Regions from separate parts of the Exiguobacterium sp. TDN 0502 genome, predicted to be linked through region 2. Evidence: predicted binding sites of a transcription regulator. Region 2 holds the regulator's gene; each other region holds the start of a gene.
The links. Region 2 encodes Rex, which represses fermentation and respiration genes when NADH is low (regulators of the CRP and FNR family bind a similar motif). Its sites were predicted from a motif close to TTGTGAAATATTTCACAA; they were not measured.
Positions count from the first base shown of each region.

Region 1: the regulator Rex is predicted to act here: its motif matches at 3,221-3,238, upstream of ACRPK8_RS04575 (cytochrome ubiquinol oxidase subunit I).
Region 3: the regulator Rex is predicted to act here: its motif matches at 4,042-4,059, upstream of ACRPK8_RS08315 (cytochrome c oxidase subunit 2A).
Region 4: the regulator Rex is predicted to act here: its motif matches at 4,233-4,250, upstream of pflB (formate C-acetyltransferase).

Region 1 covers NZ_JBOZGJ010000002.1:268,595-273,678, forward strand. Annotated here, with positions in the region: gene ACRPK8_RS04565 (potassium channel family protein) at 1-565, opposite strand, end outside; gene ACRPK8_RS04570 (cytochrome d ubiquinol oxidase subunit II) at 670-1,692, opposite strand; gene ACRPK8_RS04575 (cytochrome ubiquinol oxidase subunit I) at 1,705-3,102, opposite strand; gene ACRPK8_RS04580 (N-acetyldiaminopimelate deacetylase) at 3,337-4,449, opposite strand; gene ACRPK8_RS04585 (LysR family transcriptional regulator) at 4,433-5,084, opposite strand, start outside.
Region 2 covers NZ_JBOZGJ010000009.1:115,978-121,061, forward strand. Annotated here, with positions in the region: gene ACRPK8_RS11005 (S8 family serine peptidase) at 1-829, opposite strand, end outside; tRNA gene ACRPK8_RS11010 (tRNA-Ala) at 1,050-1,125, opposite strand; gene tatC (twin-arginine translocase subunit TatC) at 1,229-2,008, opposite strand; gene ACRPK8_RS11020 (twin-arginine translocase TatA/TatE family subunit) at 2,016-2,213, opposite strand; gene ACRPK8_RS11025 (redox-sensing transcriptional repressor Rex) at 2,213-2,872, opposite strand; gene ACRPK8_RS11030 (ATP-binding cassette domain-containing protein) at 3,040-4,941, shown strand; gene ACRPK8_RS11035 (hypothetical protein) at 4,941-5,084, shown strand, end outside.
Region 3 covers NZ_JBOZGJ010000006.1:66,765-71,848, reverse strand. Annotated here, with positions in the region: gene ACRPK8_RS08340 (aldehyde dehydrogenase) at 1-172, shown strand, start outside; gene ACRPK8_RS08335 (CDP-glycerol glycerophosphotransferase family protein) at 211-1,404, shown strand; gene tagD (glycerol-3-phosphate cytidylyltransferase) at 1,421-1,810, shown strand; gene ACRPK8_RS08325 (CDP-glycerol glycerophosphotransferase family protein) at 1,888-3,018, shown strand; gene ACRPK8_RS08320 (Crp/Fnr family transcriptional regulator) at 3,185-3,892, shown strand; gene ACRPK8_RS08315 (cytochrome c oxidase subunit 2A) at 4,122-4,235, shown strand; gene ACRPK8_RS08310 (cytochrome c oxidase subunit II) at 4,248-4,718, shown strand; gene ACRPK8_RS08305 (b(o/a)3-type cytochrome-c oxidase subunit 1) at 4,720-5,084, shown strand, end outside.
Region 4 covers NZ_JBOZGJ010000006.1:54,555-59,638, reverse strand. Annotated here, with positions in the region: gene abc-f (ribosomal protection-like ABC-F family protein) at 1-868, opposite strand, end outside; gene ACRPK8_RS08265 (hypothetical protein) at 889-1,056, opposite strand; gene pflA (pyruvate formate-lyase-activating protein) at 1,143-1,862, opposite strand; gene pflB (formate C-acetyltransferase) at 1,897-4,146, opposite strand; gene ACRPK8_RS08250 (hypothetical protein) at 4,485-4,913, shown strand; gene ACRPK8_RS08245 (DEAD/DEAH box helicase) at 4,942-5,084, shown strand, end outside.

The sequences.
Region 1 (5,084 bases), on a different contig from region 2:
GAGAAATCATGACCGTTTCGCCACGTTTAATCGCAACGACGTTCGCCCCATACTTACTTCGGAGATCGAGATCAATCAACGTTTTATTCGCCATCTTGTCACTGACTTTGATTTCGACGATCGAAAACTCTTGTGATAAATCCAGATAGTCGAGAATATTTGAACTCATCAAACCGTTTGCAATTCGGACACCCATGTCTCGCTCCGGATGAACGATGAAATCCGCACCGATTTTCCGCAATACCTTTTCATGGTAATCATTCGTCGCTTTAACGGTAATCGATTGTACGCCTAATTCCTTTAAAATCAATGTCGTTAAGATAGACGCTTGAATGTTCTCACCGATAGCGACGATGACATGATCAAAGTTTCGAATCCCGAGACTTTTCAAGACATTTTCATCTGTCGTATCTGCAATGACCGAGTGCGTCGCAATTCCCATGAATTCATTGACTCGCTCTTCGTCTGAATCAATCGCTAAGACATCGTAACCATTTTTTGATAGTTCTCGGACGATAGAGCCACCAAAACGCCCTAGTCCAATTACTGCAAACTCTCCATTCATTTTCACAACTCTCCTTCACAATCGCTCTTCCTTAGTAGTGTACCCGATTCATTTTAAAATTACTATAAACGCCCCTGCGATTCGCAGAGGCGTTTATTCATCCATTATTTTGAGGATCTCCCACGTACATAATCGTTATCGAACAAGAAGAGTCGTAAAATCAAGTACAACGCCGGAATCAAGAGTAAGAGCCCGAAGATGAAGACGACGACGAGTGCGGAAGCCATCGTTTCGTTAACGACCGCTTTGTTGATATCGATATATGGATACAAGATATACGGTAAGTGCGTATAACCGTAACCGAACCATGCCACTCCATACTGTAGCATGACCGCAACGAAGGCAATCCCATAATTCTTCTTCATGTAGACAAGTGTCACAGCGATGAGGAAGAAAATGAAACTTGCAGCAAACCACCACCAGTTTCCGTTCAGGATGTTTTCATAATGCCATGCGGCTTGATTTTTCAAACCGAAGAAGACAAGTGCACAGACAAGAATCGTCGGTCCGCTCCAGAAAAGGGCCCATTTACGAATCAAAGGAGTTGCACCTTCATCCTTCGCTTTATCTGCATAAAACAGTAAAAACATGGCACTGATGTACAAAACGGATACGATTGCGAGCGCTACGACTGTCCACGAATAGAAATTCGAAAACAGTTTTGTACCTAGAAATTCGACCGTTTCATTCGTTTTCCGGATGAAACCACCTTGACTGATCGTCAACGTCGTCGACATCGCTGCCGGAATCAAAAGACCCGTTGCACCGTATAGGAATGTATAGAACATACTGTTATTAGAGCCATAATTGGCAAAGGCATAAAAACTACCACGAATCGCAATCAATACGAGTACGATGGAGGCCGGTACGAGTAAAGCCGTACCAAAATAATAAGCCGTATCCGGGAAGAACCCGACAAGTCCGACGAAGAAGAAGACGAAGAAGACGTTCGTTACCTCCCAGACAGGAGAGAGGTAACGAAGAATCAAGCGATTCGTTAAATGGTCTCGCTTCGTGTATTTCGAATAGAAAGCATAAAATCCAGCACCGAAGTCAATTGAGGCAACGATGAGATATCCGTACAGGAAAGTCCAAAGGACCGTAATCCCTAGTGTTTGAACGTCCAAATCGTTCCCTCCTTACTTGTTATCATCGACGAACATTGCTTCACCACGCGCGTGGTGGTTCTCAGCAAGTTCTTGAAGTTCTTTACCGACAGGGTTTTTCTTGAACATCCGTAACAAGACAACCGTACAAATCGTTCCGAGCACCAGATACAGCGCACTGAATAGAATCAGCATCGGACCAACGGCTGTTGACGTCGTCGCCGCATCCGCTGTTCGCATGATGCCATAAAGCGTCCAAGGTTGACGACCGATTTCAGCATACATCCATCCGGCTTCGATCGAAATCATCGCTAGCGGACCACCGATGAATACCCCTCGTAAAATCCACTTGTTATAGGGATTCAGTTTTTTCAAGCGGAACGCTAGGATGAACAAGGCGGAGATAGCTGCCAGATACATCCCGATCGATACCATGATATCGAAGAAGTAGTGGACGATCAATGGTGCCTGATCTTCTTTTGCAAACTCGTTTAGACCAATGACTTCCGTGTTCGGTGCTCCCCCTGCAAGAATCGAGAGTGCATATGGAATTTTGACGGCACCCTTGATTTCATAACTACCGTCTTCTTGTTGATCCAGAATACCACCGAAAATCAGTTCGGCTTCACTGGTCGTATCAAAATGCCATTCCGCAGCTGCTAGTTTTTCCGGCTGGTATTTCGCTAAATATTTCCCTGAGAAGTCACCGACAAGTGCTGTCGAGAACGCGAAAATCAGACCAGCCATGACAGTTAGACGAAGTGCCTTTTTGTGATACGCCGTTTCTGCTGCTGAAATCGTTTTTTTCCGAAGCAGATGGAACGCTGCAATCGCCGCTAAGATAAAGGCAACTGTCAAGTATGCCGAGACGATGACGTGTGTCGCTTTCGTCGGTGTAGCAGTGTTGAACATTGCTTTTAACGGTTCGATTTGCGTCAATGTACCATTGACGATCTTAAATCCTTCAGGTGAGTTCATGAATGAGTTGACCGTCGTGATGAAGAACGCTGATGCTGTCGCACCAATGACGACCGGAATTCCGATCAACCAGTGCAACCATGGGTTTTTGAAACGGTCCCATGTGTACAGGTAGATCCCAAGGAAAATCGCTTCAAAGAAGAATGCAAATGTCTCCATGAATAGCGGTAAGGCAATCGTTTGGCCAGCTACCTGCATGAGTGACGGCCAAAGTAATGATAGTTGCAGCCCGATTGCTGTCCCTGTTACGACACCGACTGCTACGGTGACGACATATCCACGCGTCCACCGTCTTGCTAATAAAATATAATCCGGATCTTTTCGTTTCAGACCGATGAATTCAGCTGCCAGTACCATGAGCGGTACCCCGACGCCAATCGTCGCGAATATAATGTGAAACGCTAGTGTGAGCCCTGTCAACAATCGACTGAGCACTACGGGATCATTGAACATGTATATAGCCCCCTCTTCCTAAAACATACTTCTCTATATGGTCTATAACCGTATCATAGAGAACATAACCCTTTGTGTCTGTTTATAATGTTTGATGTAACAAATTGTTCACATATGCACGTGATTTTCTTCACAAAATGTTCGAAAACTCTTATTCCTACATATATAAAAAGCTTTCCCGTTCTTGAATTCGAAAGGGAAAGCTGTAATTCCTTTATTATTCTATAAAACTTTTTAAACATATTCCCGGAAGTAGTGGTCGAGTAAATCGATGACGAATGGGATCGCTGCTTCATCTGGGTTCAACGTTGGTTGATGCAGACCTGATGTCGGATTATCGACACCGAGCCAAAACATCATGCCGGGAATTTCTTTAAGCATGAAACCGAAATCTTCACCGGTCATCGCTGCATCACATTCGATGTAGTTCGCATTCATTTTAACGAACGATGAAAATTTATCGACGATATGCTGGTCGTTGACGACCTCGTAGTATCGATTTCCGAATTGAAGATCAATCTTGACCCCGAACGATGCTTCGATTCCCCGAATGATTTCACGGACACGACGCTCTAATTTCTCCATATCTTCTCCATTTAGTGCACGCATCGTACCGTCAAGGACTGCTTTTCCGGCAATGACGTTCTCACGAATACCTGCATCCACTCTACCGATCGTAATGACACTGCAGTTCATCGGATTGATCGAACGGCTGACAATCGTCTGTAATTGCATGATGAGAGCGGCTTGCGCGACGACCGTATCAATCGTCAAGTGAGGAAATGCTGCATGACCGCTTTGTCCATAAATCGTGATATGGACTTCCCGAGCACTTGCAAACAGGACACCCGGGCGACTCGCAATCGTACCGACTGGATATTCTGGTGCCACGTGTAGACCATACATCTCACTTGGACGATATTTTTCGAACAACGGACTTTTGATCATCGGCTCCGCCCCGCCCGGACCTTCTTCCGCTGGTTGGAATAAAAAGACGACATCATCCATGACCGGGAGTTCGACGATCCGTTGCATCAAGCCTAGCGCAATCGACGTATGCATATCGTGACCACAGGCGTGCATGAAGCCTGGATGTTCCGAGCAAAACGGCAGTCCTGTTGCTTCTTCGATCGGCAATCCATCAATGTCCGCTCGGTAACCGATCGTCCGGTTTCCCGTCAATCCTTTCACCCGGACAAAGACACCTGTTTCGAATGTATCATACGTGACACGGTCTGGTGGATAGGCACGAATTTGTTCCAATATAAAAGCTTGCGTCTTAAATTCCTTGAACCCCGGTTCTGGTATTTTATGAAGCGCGCGCCGCATTTCAATGGCGTATTCCATCTGACTGACTTCCTCCTTCTTCTTTTACGATGTCCCAAAACGCTTGGACTTGTTTTAATTCAAGCATCGATTCCGTAGATAAGATCCACGTATCTCGCTTCAGCACTTTTCCGGATGAGGTTTTCAACGGAAGTTGCATGACTTCATTCGAATGTTGGATCGTCGATTCGGGCAGGATAGCAAAACCGATTCCATGTAACGCCATCTGTTTGCATGTCTCGATTTGATCGACGACAAGTGTCCGGGATGGTGGACTTGCAAACCGATCTTGCCACCATTCTAAAATTTCTTGGTAATAGGTCGAATCACTCTTGAACTGGATGAACGGTCGATCCGTCACCCGCAACTGCTCGATTGACGTCAGCTCACTATCGACAAGATAGAGCGGATCGGAGAACAGGCGCTCTTTGACACCTTTCCAATCCGGATTCCCGCGAATGATACCGATATGAAAATGCTCTTCCAACATATGACGCATCATTTCACTCGACCATCCTGTCACGAGCTGAACGCGAACATGCGGGTAACGTTCGACGAATCGTTTCAAGACACGCGGCAGCCAGTACTGACCCATGATGGAGGCAACGGCAATCCGAAGCGTTCCGTAGACAGCACCTTCTTCTGCCGTCAATTCA
Region 2 (5,084 bases):
CGCCATTCGCTTCATCCCCGTTTGCGCCGACCGTACCCGCGACGTGCATCCCGTGCATCGACGCGCCCGCACCTAAATCACGGATTTCGCTATCGTGGTCGGCGTAGTTATAGCCGTACGGTACTTTTTCCGTGAAGTACTTTCCTTTTAAGCCTTTTGTTTCTTTAGCACTTTCGACTTTTGACGCTGTTAAATCAATCTTCGTCTCTGGACTTAAAACCATGTCCTTATGCGACGGATCAATTCCCGTATCGATGACGGCGACGACAGTTCCTTCCCCTTTGAATCCGTAATCCTGCCATGTTTCCTTAGCATGGACGAGATCCTTGCTGTACAACATATCTGGTTTTGCAGCTTTCGCCACTTCTGGACGCGCGTATTCATGCGCAATATGTACATCCTTTACGCCGGCAAGTCGTTTGATGCTTTCAATATCACCGAACTTCACTTCACCACTGAATCCGTTAATGACGGTCGTGAAGCTTTCTTTATAGGTAACGGGAATCGCTTTTTTAGCGATCGCTGATTTAACCGCTTTTTGAACGCTGACGAGACGATCCTTGATCGATTCCTTTTCGGTATTGCTCAATGTGCTATACCGCTTGTTTTGCGCCTGTGCGATCTGGATTGCCGGCTTCTGATCCATCTCGATGACGACACGGACTTTATCCGACTGCTTGTAGACTTTTTCCTGCCCTGACTTCTTCAGTGAGAGTGCTTGCGGCTTTTGCCCGCTCGCTTTGTCTTGCGACGACAGTGCACCTTGGGCACTGACTAAATTGGAGGACGTCATCAGGACGGCCGCCATAAGCGCAATCTTCTTCTTCATGCTTTCGTTTCTCCTTTTCTAAAAAACCATAATAAAATGATGGTAAAACAGTTAAACGAAAATTCTGTATTTTTAGTTTAATGAATTTAATGGGAATAAACAATTTAGTTTTGTCTGTTTTTTTAATTTATTTCTTTTTCATACCATATTATATTATGAGGAATTTAACTGGAAACAAACAAAAACCCTTCGATTGCTCGAAGGGTTGGATGTATGAAGATGGTGGAGACTATCGGGATCGAACCGACGACCTTTTGGCTGCCAGCCAAACGCTCTCCCAGCTGAGCTAAGCCCCCATGAATTATCTTTAGTATACGCATCACTAACTACTTTATCAATATAAAAATAACGCTTTCACGAAAAAAGAATTCCTTCCACGATTTGGAAGGAATTCACGATTCATTTATTCAATTCACGCATGATATCCGCCTGTCGTTCAAGCTCTGCCTGTTGTTCAAGGATCAAGACCTTTTTATACGTTCGCGCAGAAATCAGGATGCTGATTTCATACAAAACGAATAACGGCACCGAGATCATCAAATGCGACGTCACGTCCGGCGGGGCAATCAATGCCGCAACGACGAACAATGCGAAGTAGGCATACTTCCGATTTTTCCGCATGAGATGTGGCGTCACAAGACCAAGACGTGTTAAGAACATCGTCACGACCGGCAGCTGGAACAATAAACCGAACGGCATCGTCAACCGGATCAAGAAACTAAAATAGTTTTCGACCCCGATGACTTGTTCGATGCCAAGTTCCTTCCCGAGATCCGTCGAGACTTCAAGCAGAAACGGTAGCAACCAGAAATACGAGAAGGCTACTCCGGACAAAAACAGAAAGAAGATGACCGGAATATACGTCAATGTTGCTTTTTGTTCCTTATCATACAGTCCCGGACGGACAAACGCCCAGAGTTGGTACATCCAAAACGGAGACGCTAAGATCAGCGCAATGATGAACGCGAGGTTTAAATATAACATTAAAGGATCTGCGACGTTGAAAGCATTCAAGCCGATACCAAGCTCTTTTAAATCCGCTTGCAGGAAACGGACGAGCGGTCGGACGAGCGGAAACGCGACAGCGAACAGGACGACGACGATGAGGAGCGACCAGACGATCCGCTTTCGCAGTTCGTCGAGGTGCGACGTCATGCTTTGTTCTTGATCAACCGCCATGATTCAATCACTTCTCTTTCGGTTCGTCCTTTTTATCATCGTCCATGATGCCGTTTGTGGCATTCTTGAACTCTTTCAATGTCTGACCGGCAGCACGACCGAACTCCGGTAACTTCTTCGGTCCGAAGATGATCAACGCGACGACTGCGATTAATCCGATGCTCGCAGGTCCGATACCTAGTGTGAGCGGGATAAGGTTTTCCATTATGATTTCACTCCTTCAGCTGATTGCGAATAATGCTTCATGAAATAAACTAACGACTGCAACTCGATCGATAAATCGATGTGATGGACCCGGACACTTGCCGGCACGTTCAATCGTGCAGGCGTAAAGTTCAGGATGCCTGTCACACCATACTCGACTAACTCATCCGCTACTGACTGTGCGAACTGGGACGGAACCGTCAAGATGGCGACATCGACCTGGTTCGCTTCGATTTGCTCTTTCATGTCCGAAACATGATAGATTGGAACGTCATGCGTCGTTGTTCCGACCTTCTCTTCGTCCGCATCAAACGCAACGACTATCCGAGTACTATTATTCTTTAAAAAGTTATAATTTGCAAACGCTGTTCCGAGATGACCGACCCCGATTAAGGCGACATTCGTCACCTCATCTTGATTCAAGGTTTTCCGGAAAAACGTCAAAAGGTGTTGGACGTTGTATCCATAGCCCTTTTTTCCCAGTGCCCCAAAGTAGGAAAAATCGCGACGAATCGTTGCTGAATCAACCTTCACCGCTTCACTTAACTCAGCAGAAGAGACGCGGAGCTTACCTGAATTGTATAAACTTTGGATGAAACGATAATATAGCGGCAACCGTTTTGCTGTCGCTTGTGGAATTTTTGTGTCTGGTCCATTCATCCTGCAGTTCCCCCTTCGGCCACATCCATCGTGGCACCCAAATCTTTGCAAAAAGCTTTCTACTCTCCTTGATTGTAAACCACTTCACATAGAGTCACAAATAATATATTCCGCAGGACCGCGTGCTTTTGTTCGTGATAGACTAAAGGGTGGAAGGATGGATGGAAATGATACTCTTACAAGTCAACCAACTCTCGAAATCATTCGGCGTCGAGCCGATTTTAGAAAATATCAAACTCGAAGTACAAGAACGCGACCGGATCGCACTCGTCGGTCGAAACGGTGCCGGTAAATCAACCTTGCTTAAAATCATTGCCGGTGAACTCAGTCACGACTCCGGTGACATCATGAAAGGCAAAGACGTCAAAATCGGTTATCTCGCGCAAGACAGTGGTCTCGAATCGAATGAGACGATCTGGAACGAGATGCTGACCGTCTTTGAACATCTGCAGGAGCAAGAACGGACACTGCGCCGGATGGAGATCGAGATGGGCATGGAGCATATCTTGAACGATCCGGTCGCTTACGATCGTCTCCTGAAGACATACGATCAAGCGCAACATGACTTCTCAGAAGCCGGTGGTTATCAGTTTGAAGCGAATATCCGCTCCGTCCTGCACGGGATGCGCTTTTATCCGGATGATTATTCGCGCCGGATCCAGACGTTATCCGGTGGTCAACGGACACGTCTCGCCTTAGCGAAGATGCTCCTGCAAGCACCTGAACTCCTCATTCTCGATGAGCCGACCAATCACCTGGATATCGATACGCTCGCCTGGCTCGAGAGTTATCTCAGCGGCTACCGCGGTGCCGTCCTGATCGTCTCGCATGACCGGTATTTCCTCGATCAGGTCGTCAATGTCGTCTACGAGCTCTCGCGTAACATCTGTCGTAAGTTCACCGGGAACTATACGAAGTATCTGGAGCAAAAGGCAGCGTTATATGACCAGGAAATGAAACAGTTCGAACAGCAGCAAGAAGAAATCGCGAAGATGCAGGACTTCATTCAACGCAACATCGCCCGGGCGACGACGACAAAACGTGCCCAAAGTGTCCGGAAGCGGCTCGAGAAGGTCGAGCGGCTCGATCGACCAGATGGCGATGAACGCAGTACGGTCCTGTCCTTCCCGATTGAAAAACAAAGCGGGAACGACGTCCTGCAAGTCAACCAGCTGGCGATCGGTTACGAAGAGGCCGTCTCAAAAGACATTACGTTCCGCCTGCAACGCGGCGAATCCCTCGCCCTCGTCGGACCAAACGGAATCGGGAAGTCAACGCTCCTAAAAGTTCTCGTCGGACGTCTTCGTCCCCTGTTCGGTGATTTCCGCTTCGGAACCGGCGTCTCGATCGGCTATTACGATCAAGAGCAGGCAGAGCTCAATGACCGGAATCGTGTCATCGATGAGATTTGGAACGAATGGCCACTGATGCGCGAACAGGAAGTCCGTTCTGTCCTCGGACAATTTCTGTTCGGCGGTGACGACGTCTTCAAAATCGTCCACGAGTTATCCGGTGGCGAACGCGGACGTCTCGCACTCGCAAAACTGAAACTCCGGAAAACGAACGTCCTCGTCCTCGATGAGCCGACGAACCACTTGGACCTGGATTCGAAGATGGTCCTTGAAAATGCCCTCGTCGACTATGAAGGAACGCTACTGTTCGTCTCCCACGACCGTTACTTCATCGACCGGATCGCGACCCGTGTCATCGAGATGAGCGAGACCGGTGTGACAGAGTATCTCGGTGACTATTCGTACTATACGGAGAAGAAGGCGGAACAAGAAGAGATTGCCCGCCTTGAAGCCGAGGAGGCGAAAGCCGCAAAAGTCACAGCATCGAAGACGATCGATAAAGAGGCACAGAAGGAAGAAAAGAAACGCCGTCAACAGATCGAACAGCTTGAGCAGGAGATTGAACGACTCGAACAACGTTCAACGGAAATCGAACAGTTACTCTGTGAACCGGAAGTCTTCAATGATATTCCGAAAGCGACGGCGCTGTCTGCCGAGCGGGATCAGATTGATGTTGATCTACTCGAATTGATGGAACGATGGGAGAACCAACACTGATGCGAACGAAAAGCTTTTTCATCAACTTGATTCAAGGACTGCTATCCGGCATCCTTTATTTCGTCCCGATGTATGCGGACTACGTGTCCGCCTTCATCCGTCCGGATGCTCTGAATGCCGTCTATCCTTTGTTCATCCTTATT
Region 3 (5,084 bases), on a different contig from region 2:
CTTACCGTTTGGTGGAGTCGGAGCGAGCGGAATGGGTGGCTATCACGGGAAATACAGCTTTGAAACGTTCAGCCATCGCAAAGGAATCGTCAAGAACACGACGGCTTTTGATTTACCGTTCCGCTACATGCGCACAAATACCAATTCCAAATGGATGCGCTTTTTGTTATGATGAGCTGTGATTAATTGACTTAAGAAGGAGCTCTTCTCTTGAAAGATCAAGTAAAACAGTGGATCAAGCGAACAGGATTGATTGAACGTGTTCTAAAAACCGTCATGAAGGTCTTAACACGGCTGCCACAAAAACGAAAACGAGTCCTTTTCGAGAGTTTTCTCGGAAAACAATATAGTGATAGTCCGCGTGCCATTTATGAATTGATGCGGACGATGCATCCGGAATGCGAACTGATTTTCAGCAAGCAACGGAATGTGACGTTCCCCCCTCATGTAAAGACGGTGGACCGTCTATCGTTTCGATGGATCTATTTACTTGCGACATCACGCGTCTGGGTATCGAACAGCCGCTTACCCGGCTGGCTCATCAAACCGGAAAACACATATTATCTCCAAACTTGGCATGGCACACCGCTCAAAAAACTAGCGCTTGATATGGACGATGTCCAAATGGCGAATACGACGACAGAGCGGTATAAGCAAGGATTCAAGCAGGAAACCGCAAAATGGTCAGGCTTGATTTCGCCTAACGCGTATTCCAGTGCAATTTTTAAACGGGCCTTCGCTTTTAATGGAGATATGCTAGAAATTGGTTATCCTCGAAATGATATATTCTATCAAACGGCACGTCATGATAGAATCAAAGAAGATGTTTACCGTCACTATGACATCGCACCTACTAAAAAAGTCTTGCTCTATGCACCGACGTGGCGCGATAATGCTTTCGAAGGTCAAGGGAAATATTCATTTGAGCTGCCTTTTTCGCTGGATCAGTTTGAAGAGCGATTTGGGGATGAATACGTTCTGCTTGTCCGGATGCATTACTTAGTCGGGAGTCGACTGGATGTCTCGGCGTATCGATCCGTTCGAAACGCATCGGACTACCCGGACATCGCGGAACTGTATATTGCATCGACTGCTTTGATCACGGATTATTCGTCCGTCATGTTCGACTTCGCACACCTATCGCGTCCGATTTTGTTCTATGCGTACGATTTAGAACACTACCGGGATCAATTACGCGGCTTTTATTTCGACTTCGAACAAGAGGCACCGGGTCCTCTACTGTCTAGTGAAGGTGCGTTATTTGACGAACTAGAGCGTTTGGATAGCTCAAGCGGACGTTACGCGTCAGCATTCCGGTCGTTTCGCGAGACGTATTGCGAGTGGGATGACGGTCAGGCTTCCGAGCGGGCGATGGATATGATCGTCAAACGAATTTATGGATAAAAGGGAGAACAGAAACATGAAGAAGGTTATTACGTATGGTACGTTTGATTTGTTGCACTGGGGTCACATTAATATTTTAAAACGGGCAAAAGAGATGGGCGATTATTTAATCGTCGCGATTTCGACTGATGAATTCAACCGTTTAAAACATAAACAGTCCTACCATAATTTTGAAAATCGAAAGTTGATTCTTGAAGCAATCCGGTATGTCGATGAAGTCATTCCGGAAAACAGTTGGGATCAAAAAGTAGAAGACGTTCAGAAGCATGACGTAGATCTCTTTGTGATGGGGGATGACTGGAAAGGGGAGTTCGACTTCCTGAAGGATCATTGTGAAGTCGTGTACCTCAGTCGGACAGAAGGTATCTCAACGAGCCAGATTAAAACGGAATTAGCTTCGAAGTGAGTGAAAAAAGACCACACGGCAAACGTGCGGTCTTTCTTCGTGGAAGGGCAGGATGGAAAGTGATTAGAGAAGGAATCGTGTGGACGTACCTTTTATTATTTCGTATATGTTATGGCGTCTTTCGATGGCTACCGCTTCGATCGGTCACGTTGTTTTGGGTGACTTACGGTGATAACGTCAAACCTGTCAATGATCAATTGGCGCGATGCTTACCGGCCGAAAAGCGGTATCTGGTCTATGATCATGCTTTCATGAAGCATCCGGGAACATGGAAACCGCATCGGATGCTTCGTTTCCGCCGTTTACGCTTCATTCGGCTTGCTTATCTGCTAGCGACGTCTCGAACAGTCTTCGTCGACAATTATGTCGCGGAATTCAGCGTGGCGAAAACACGGCAAGGAACACGACGTATCCAGCTTTGGCACGCGGCGGGAACGCTTAAACAGTTTGGGTTGACTTCGACCAAAAGTCTTTTTGTATCAGAACGGACACGGGATCGTTTTCGTCGAGTCTATCAAGAGTACGGTGATTTCATCGTTCCGGGCATGCGATGTGCGACGCAGTTCATGGCACCGCATGATTTGAAACGGTCTCATTTCAAACCACTCGGTATACCGCGAACGGACTATTGGTTTGATGTGGACCAACGGACACGACGCACGAATGAATTAAAAGACCGTTACGTACAGGCTGACAGGCGTGTATTGTTATATGCTCCGACGTATCGTGAGTACAAGGGAGCGGAAAATCAGGCGATTCAGCAATTCGGACAGCTCGCCCGAAACGGATGGACGGTCCTCATCAAGTTGCATCCAACGATGCGAACACTGTCGACATACCGTTCGGAACACGTCCATCTTGTGGATGATACGTATTCCATCAATGACTATTTGCTGATCACGGATGTAGTGGTGACCGATTATTCATCGATTCCTTTTGAGAGCTGCCTTCTCGAGATTCCGACGTTCTTATATACACCGGATATCGATACGTATCGTCAGTTGCCTGGACTGATCGATCAGTATCCGAAACCGTTACCTGTCCGACAGACAGAACGGATGGAGCAATTGATGGAGTGGATCATGTCGGATACGGTATTAGATGAAAGTCGACAGAAGATGAAGGAATTTCAAGCCGACTGGTATGATCAAACACCGGGACGGGCAGTGGATCGTATCCTACGCTACTATTATGATCTCAATCGATGATGTAAATGCCTGACGCGATTAGAGTGTAATCATTCGAAAGTGTCAGGATTTTTATAAATTTTATATGTGAAAAGTTGAACAAAGTTTGACGATCTTTTGAAAATCAATTCTTTTGAACTGTGATGTTCTATACTGAAAGTAGAATGATACGAAAGGAGAAATGGATATGCTGACTTGCGGAACGACTGAAGCCAATACGTTCGTCTTATCGCCTGAGACCAGAACGGTACTGGAGAGCTTCATGACGGAAACGACGTTCAAAAAGGATTCCATCGTGTGTTGGGAAGGGGAAATGAATGATAAGTTGTTTTATGTGAAACAAGGAGGCGTCAAACTATCGAAGTTGACGAAAAAAGGCAGTCCATTACTCATGTTCTTATATTTCAAAGGCGATTTATTCGGGGAATTCGATGTCGGAGAGGCATTCCCGAGTTCCTATAGCATCGAGACGATGGAAGACAGCGTCATCGGCTTCTTATCAAAAGCACAGTTAGAGGAGCTCATGAAAAAGGACGGTACTTTTGCACTTGAAATCATGCGGTGGCAAGCCTTAATGCGGAAACAGACGGAGACCAAATTGCGTGACTTGCTATTGTTCGGAAAACCGGGTGCGTTAGCTTCGACATTACTTCGTCTCGTCGCGATGGAAGGGGAACAAACGGGAGAAAGTTATCGTCTTGCAAAACGTCCATCCGACGGGGAGTTCGGTCAATTGATCGGGGCACCGCGTGAAACCGTCAACCGCATGTTCTCCCAGTGGAAAAAAGACGGTGTTATTTCGATGACGGCAAAAGAAATCATCATTCACGATATCCAATACTTGCGAGATCTCTGTCATTGTGAAGGATGCCCAGCAGGTGTTTGTCGAATTTAATAGATGGTATACGAACAATCCAAACGTGAAGCAGAATTTTTCTGTCTCAGGTTTGGATTTTTTTGCGTATGAGTAGCCGTTTCTTCACTTGTTCAGATGTGAACTTTCTGTGTGTTTTTAGAAAGAAAAGTGCGTATTCTTCACATTTAAAGTGATATATATCACAGTTTCCAAACTTGCTGAATTCTTACAATAAAGACAAGTTCAAAGCAGGAGAGGAGTGATCACCATGGGCCAAAAATCAGAATCGAACCTTAGAGGAACATTCGTTGCCGTCCTGATTGTAGCGGGTGTCATCATTGGGATGTGGAGCTCAATCTTTCTATTATTCTTATCACGGTAAGGAGGAGTCACGATGCATATTCATCGTCTAGAAAAAATCTGGCTGATCTTCGGGGCAGCGATGCTTGGGGTCTTTTTAACCATCATCGGCGTATCCGCTTTTGCTTCTGGGAATCAACCGCCATCCGATGCAACATTGATTGATCCGACGAAAGTCGATCAAACGAAACCGTTCGACAAACCAGGACTGAAAAAAATCGATGACGACCGCTATGAAGCGATCATCGTTTCACAGGCCTTCCAGTTCACACCGAAGGACATGGTGATTCCAAAAGGGGCGACGGTTGACTTCCTCGTCACGTCGAAGGATGTCGTCCATGGGTTTGAGATCGTCAAAACGAACGTCAACATGATGGTCGTTCCGGGACATATCAATTCGATCGAGTACACATTCAAGGAAGCAGGAGAGTACCTGGTCGTTTGTAATGAGTATTGCGGAACAGGTCATCACATGATGTCTACAAAAATCAAGGTGGTGGAATAAGATGAATGCCATTTCAAAAAAATTAAGACAGTTCGAGATGGAGCGTGGTCTGCCTGCTACCGTCATCGGTATCAAGGAAGCGAAGCTCGCTTTCGCACATGTCAGTTTTTCACTCGTTGCCTTATTGATTGGTGGTTTATGTGGACTACTACAAACGATGGTTCGTACAGGTGTCATTCCAGAAATTGCTGGAGTTGGCTACTATGAGCTTCTCACTGCACACGGATTGATGCTTGCAATCGTCTTTACGACATTATTTATCTTTGGATTACTGTTCTCATTTTTAGGACAATCATTCGGGCGTTTCGAAGACTTTCCTCGGCGTCTCGGGTGGGTCGGATTCTGGTTCATGATCCTTGGTGTCGT
Region 4 (5,084 bases), on a different contig from region 2:
CTTTTGTCGCATGTTTAGCGGCCTTCTTTTTCGCATACGGATCGCGTTCACTCGCTTGAGCCGAAGCTTTTTGATGCCATTGCCGGTATCCTTGAATCATACGTGTCAACTCTTTACGGGTGCGTTCCTGTTTTTCGTACGCGCGTTGTTGCGACAGAGCTTGATGTTGTTTTTGTTCTTTATAGGACTGATAGTTTCCGCTGTATCGCGTTGCCCCTGATTCAGATAATTCAATGACGGCATCAGCTGTTGCGTCGATAAAGAATCGTTCGTGTGAGACGTAGAGAATCGAGACCCGTGACGTATTGACCCATTCTGTGAGCCACTCGAGCGTCTCGTGATCCAAATGATTCGTCGGTTCATCGAGAATGATGAAATCAGGTCGTGACAGAAGCAGGCAGGCAAGTTGGAGGCGCGTCTGTTCACCACCGCTTAAACTCGATGCTTCGTGTCTCCAGAGCGTTTCATCTAATTTCACTTCCCTTAAGACGCGTGTCGCATCTGCTTCAAGCGAGAAGGCATCCTGATCAAGTGCTTGTTGATAGGCAATCAGGTCACCGTTCATGGCAGCAGCGCGAAGGCGATAACGGACGGCATCGGCTCGTTCGACGATATCAAGAACGGTGTGATCGCCCGCCACGAAGTGTTGTGACAGTAGACCGAGTTTTTTGTAATGACGCTTGATCGAACCGTCAGTCGGCTGAAGTTGGTCAGCGATCAAGTGTAACAGTGTCGTTTTTCCGATACCGTTCGGACCGATCAAGGCGACATGTTCACCGGTATGAATATGAAAAGAAACGTCCGAGAAAAGACGTCGTTCGTCGTAGTCCATCGATAGGTGTTGGATCGTAAGTGTTTCAGTAGGCATAAAAGCAGCTCCTTTAGTGTTCATTTCCGATAAGATGAAATGAAAAACACACCATCCGAAGCGAGCGGATGATGTGCCGGAGTGTAACCCAAAGAAGGTGATGGCCAGAGGTTGGTCACACCGAAAAAGAGCAGACTCGTAGCGTCAGACATCCGCAACTGCATTGCGAAAGAGATGATTTCATTCATCAAGCGACGTGTACGAGTGATTGCTTCATTTCGGTGTTGTACCTCCTGTTCATAGTCTATGACGTCATTGTAACAAAATGGAAACGTTAACACAAGTACGATTCAAGTAAGGTTTGCGCAGCGTCCGTTTCTTCTGGTGAAGGGGGAAGGACATCAGTTAACGGATAGGCAAGACCAAGGTTTTCCCACTTGTAGACTCCGAGTTGATGATACGGAAGTACTTCGACACGCTCGACGTTTCCGAGTGTCCGGATGAACTCGCCAGTTTGACGCAGGTAATGTTCTGACATCGTAATGCCTGGTACAAGGACATGGCGAATCCAGACGGGAATGTTTCGTTCGGCTAGGCGTTTTGCGAAGGCGAGTGTATTGGCGTTACTCCGTCCAGTCAAGACGCGACAAGCGGCATCGTCGATATGTTTGATATCGAGCAGTACCAGATCCGTCGCATCGAGAATCGCGTCGATGTTTTTCGGGACGACGGATCCCGCGGTATCGATGACCGTATGCAGTCCATGCCGTTTTGCTTCTGTTAAAGCAGCCTCCAGGAACTCTGGCTGCGCGAGCGGTTCACCTCCAGAGAAGGTGATTCCGCCACCCGTTGCCTCGAAAAAGGAGCGATAGCTGATCGCTTCTTTTACGACTTCGTCTGCAGAGACACGCCGTCCACAACCGAACTCCCATGTATCGACGTTATGACAGTATTGACACCGTAGTGGACATCCTTGCGTAAAGACGATGAATCGAATGCCAGGACCATCGACTGTTCCACATGATTCAACGGAATGGATCATACCATAGGTCATCTTGCTCACTTCCTTTCACATACTACACATCATTTTAAAGAGAACCGTGGAACGTGCGATTGATGACATCGATCTGTTGTTCACGTGTCAGTTTAATGAAGTTGACGGCATAACCGGATACTCGGATCGTTAACTGTGGATACTGTTCCGGATGTTCCATGGCATCAAGTAACGTCTCACGGTCAAAGACGTTAACGTTCAGGTGATGTCCTTTTGAAGTCGTACCGCCCATGTATCCGTCAAGTAAACCGACCGTATTGCGAATACGTGTGGCTTCATCCTTACCAAGTGCTTTTGGAACAATCGAGAACGTGTACGAAATACCATCGAGTGCATGTTCGTACGGCAGTTTTCCGACAGACGTCAGAGCGGCGACAGCACCACGAGTATCGCGTCCATGCATCGGGTTAGCCCCCGGAGCGAACGGTTCACCGGCACGGCGTCCATCCGGCGTATTCCCTGTCTTTTTACCGTAAACGACGTTTGAAGTGATCGTCAGGACAGACTGTGTCGGGAGCGCATTGCGATACGTTGGGTGTTTACGGATTTTCTCCATGAACAGTGTCACGAGATCAACCGCCATCTGGTCGACCCGTTCATCGTTATTCCCGAACTTCGGAAACTCGCCTTCGATCTTGAAATCAACTGCAATCCCATCCGCATCCCGGATTGGACGGACTGTCGCGTAACGGATGGCGGATAGACTATCAGCAACGACTGATAAACCAGCGATACCGCATGCCATCGTCCGTAAGATTTCCGGATCGTGTAAGGCCATCTCAATCCGTTCGTAACTGTATTTATCATGCATAAAGTGGATGACATTCAGTGTGTTGACGTACAGTTCTGCGAGCCAATCGAGTTGACGATCATAAGCTGCCATGACGGTCTCGTAATCGAGTATGTCATCGAGCATCAATGGACTTGCGGGGGCGACTTGGATTTTGAGCTTCTCGTCCATTCCGCCATTGATCGTATAGAGTAATGCTTTTGCCAGGTTTGCCCGTGCACCGAAGAACTGCATCTGTTTCCCGATCTTCATCGCGGAGACACAACAAGCGATACCGTAATCATCCCCGTAGACCGGCAACATCAAATCATCGTTTTCATATTGAATCGAGCTTGAAACGATCGACATCTTCGCGCAAAATTCCTTGAATCCGCGTGGAAGCTGAGTAGACCAGAGAACGGTTAGATTCGGTTCCGGTGCCGGACCGAGTGTCGAGAGCGTGTGTAAGAAGCGGAATGAACTTTTCGTGACGTTTGATCGCCCATCTTCACTCATTCCACCGATTGATTCCGTTACCCACGTCGGGTCACCTGAGAACAAATCATTATAGTCCGGTGTCCGTAAGAATTTGACGATCCGAAGCTTCATGACGAAATGATCGACGAGTTCTTGTGCTGTCTCTTCCGTCAAGCGACCGGTCGCAAAATCACGTTCGACATAAATATCGAGGAACGTCGAGACGCGGCCGAGTGACATGGCTGCCCCGTTTTGTTCCTTGATGGCAGCGAGATAAGCAAGGTAGACCCACTGGAATGCTTCCTGGGCGGTTTCCGCCGGACGGGACAGGTCAAAACCGTAGCGTGTTCCGAGTTCCGTCAGTTCCGTCAGTGCACGCAATTGTTCGTTCATTTCTTCGCGGTCACGGATCATTGATTCGGATAAGAATCCGCCACGCGCCTTTAAGTCACGCTTCCGATCCTCAATCAAACGTGCTGTGCCGTACAACGCAACGCGACGATAGTCACCGATGATCCGACCGCGTCCGTAGGCGTCTGGTAAACCTGTGATGATACCGGCTTTACGCGCTGCGCGCATTTCCGGAGTATAGGCATCAAAAACGCCTTGGTTATGTGTTTTCCGGTACTCGCTGAAGGTTTTCGTGACCGTCTCATCTGCTTCAAAACCATATGCAGCTAAGGCATCATTCACCATCCGAATTCCGCCGTTCGGATGAATGGAACGCTTGAACGGTTCATCCGTCTGTAAACCGACGATTTTTTCAAGTGAGCGATTCAGATACCCTGCACCATGCGAGAGGATCGTTGAAGGTGTATTGGCATCAACGGCGTAAACTCCACCACGTTGTCGTTCCTCATTCGTCAGCTGTAGAATTTGTTGCCAAAGCTGTTCTGTTGCCTGCGTCGGACCAACTAAAAAGTGATCATCTCCTGTATATTCCGTGCGATTGAGTCGGATGAAATCCGCGACATCGATCGCTTTTACCCATTCACCGGGCGTAAAGCTTGTCCAGGCACTTGTTTTTTCTAATAACATGGATACCACTCCTTTAATATTGAGCTAATCATCAGTTCCTTATGTGAATAGTGTAACAAAAGGAGGGGTGCATTCCCTTTACGTTCATGTGAATGTTTTAACAAGTGAACAAACGTTGATATGACGAGCTTTCTTTATTTCTGTATTCATATGAGAATTGTTCAAAAAAACAGTTTGGTGTTGCTAATTCAAGGTTTTTTAGAAACTGTATGAGTTGATTTGAAAAAGATTGACTAGAACAGTCGAAACTGTGAGGAATGTCACGCGACGGTATCTTGTGTTTTTAGGACGTATCGTTGACAATGAAAAAGGGAATATAGAACGTGGAGGTGTGCCAAATGGAGTATGTGTCATTAACACAACAAGGAGACTATCAGTCGGGAGACTGGGTCTCGCTAAAAATCGGATCGGACGGTTCGACACGAACCGGCATGATCACGGAATTCGAAAGTGACGGATTTTGGATTCGGTTTGAAGATGACTTTGATTATGAAGACTTTATCGGCTATGATGAATCGTATTGGATTGCGCTTGTTCGCCGTCCGATTGACGTAAAAGCGACGTATGCAAGTCTTGCCGAGTATCCGGCACTCGCTGCTGAGTTACAGGATCGTGTCATCCAAGGATTCGAGATTCTAGAAGAAGAAGCTGGTGAAGCAGAAATCCGGTTCCACATTCGATTGCTCGATGCAGGAAATGAATATACACAGACGTTACGGGGTTACCGTGATGCATCAGGAGATCATGTCGAATACGTAACGGCATGATGGAATTAAGAGAGTAGGAGAAATCGTTATGAATTTTACAAAACCATTTTTACAGGAAGCATGGGAACGGGCTCGCTTCAAGGACTTGATGCCTGTTCAAGAACAAGCGATTCCGTTGTTGCGCGAAGGAAAAGATGTCCTGGCTGAAGCGCCGACAGGAACAGGAAAGAC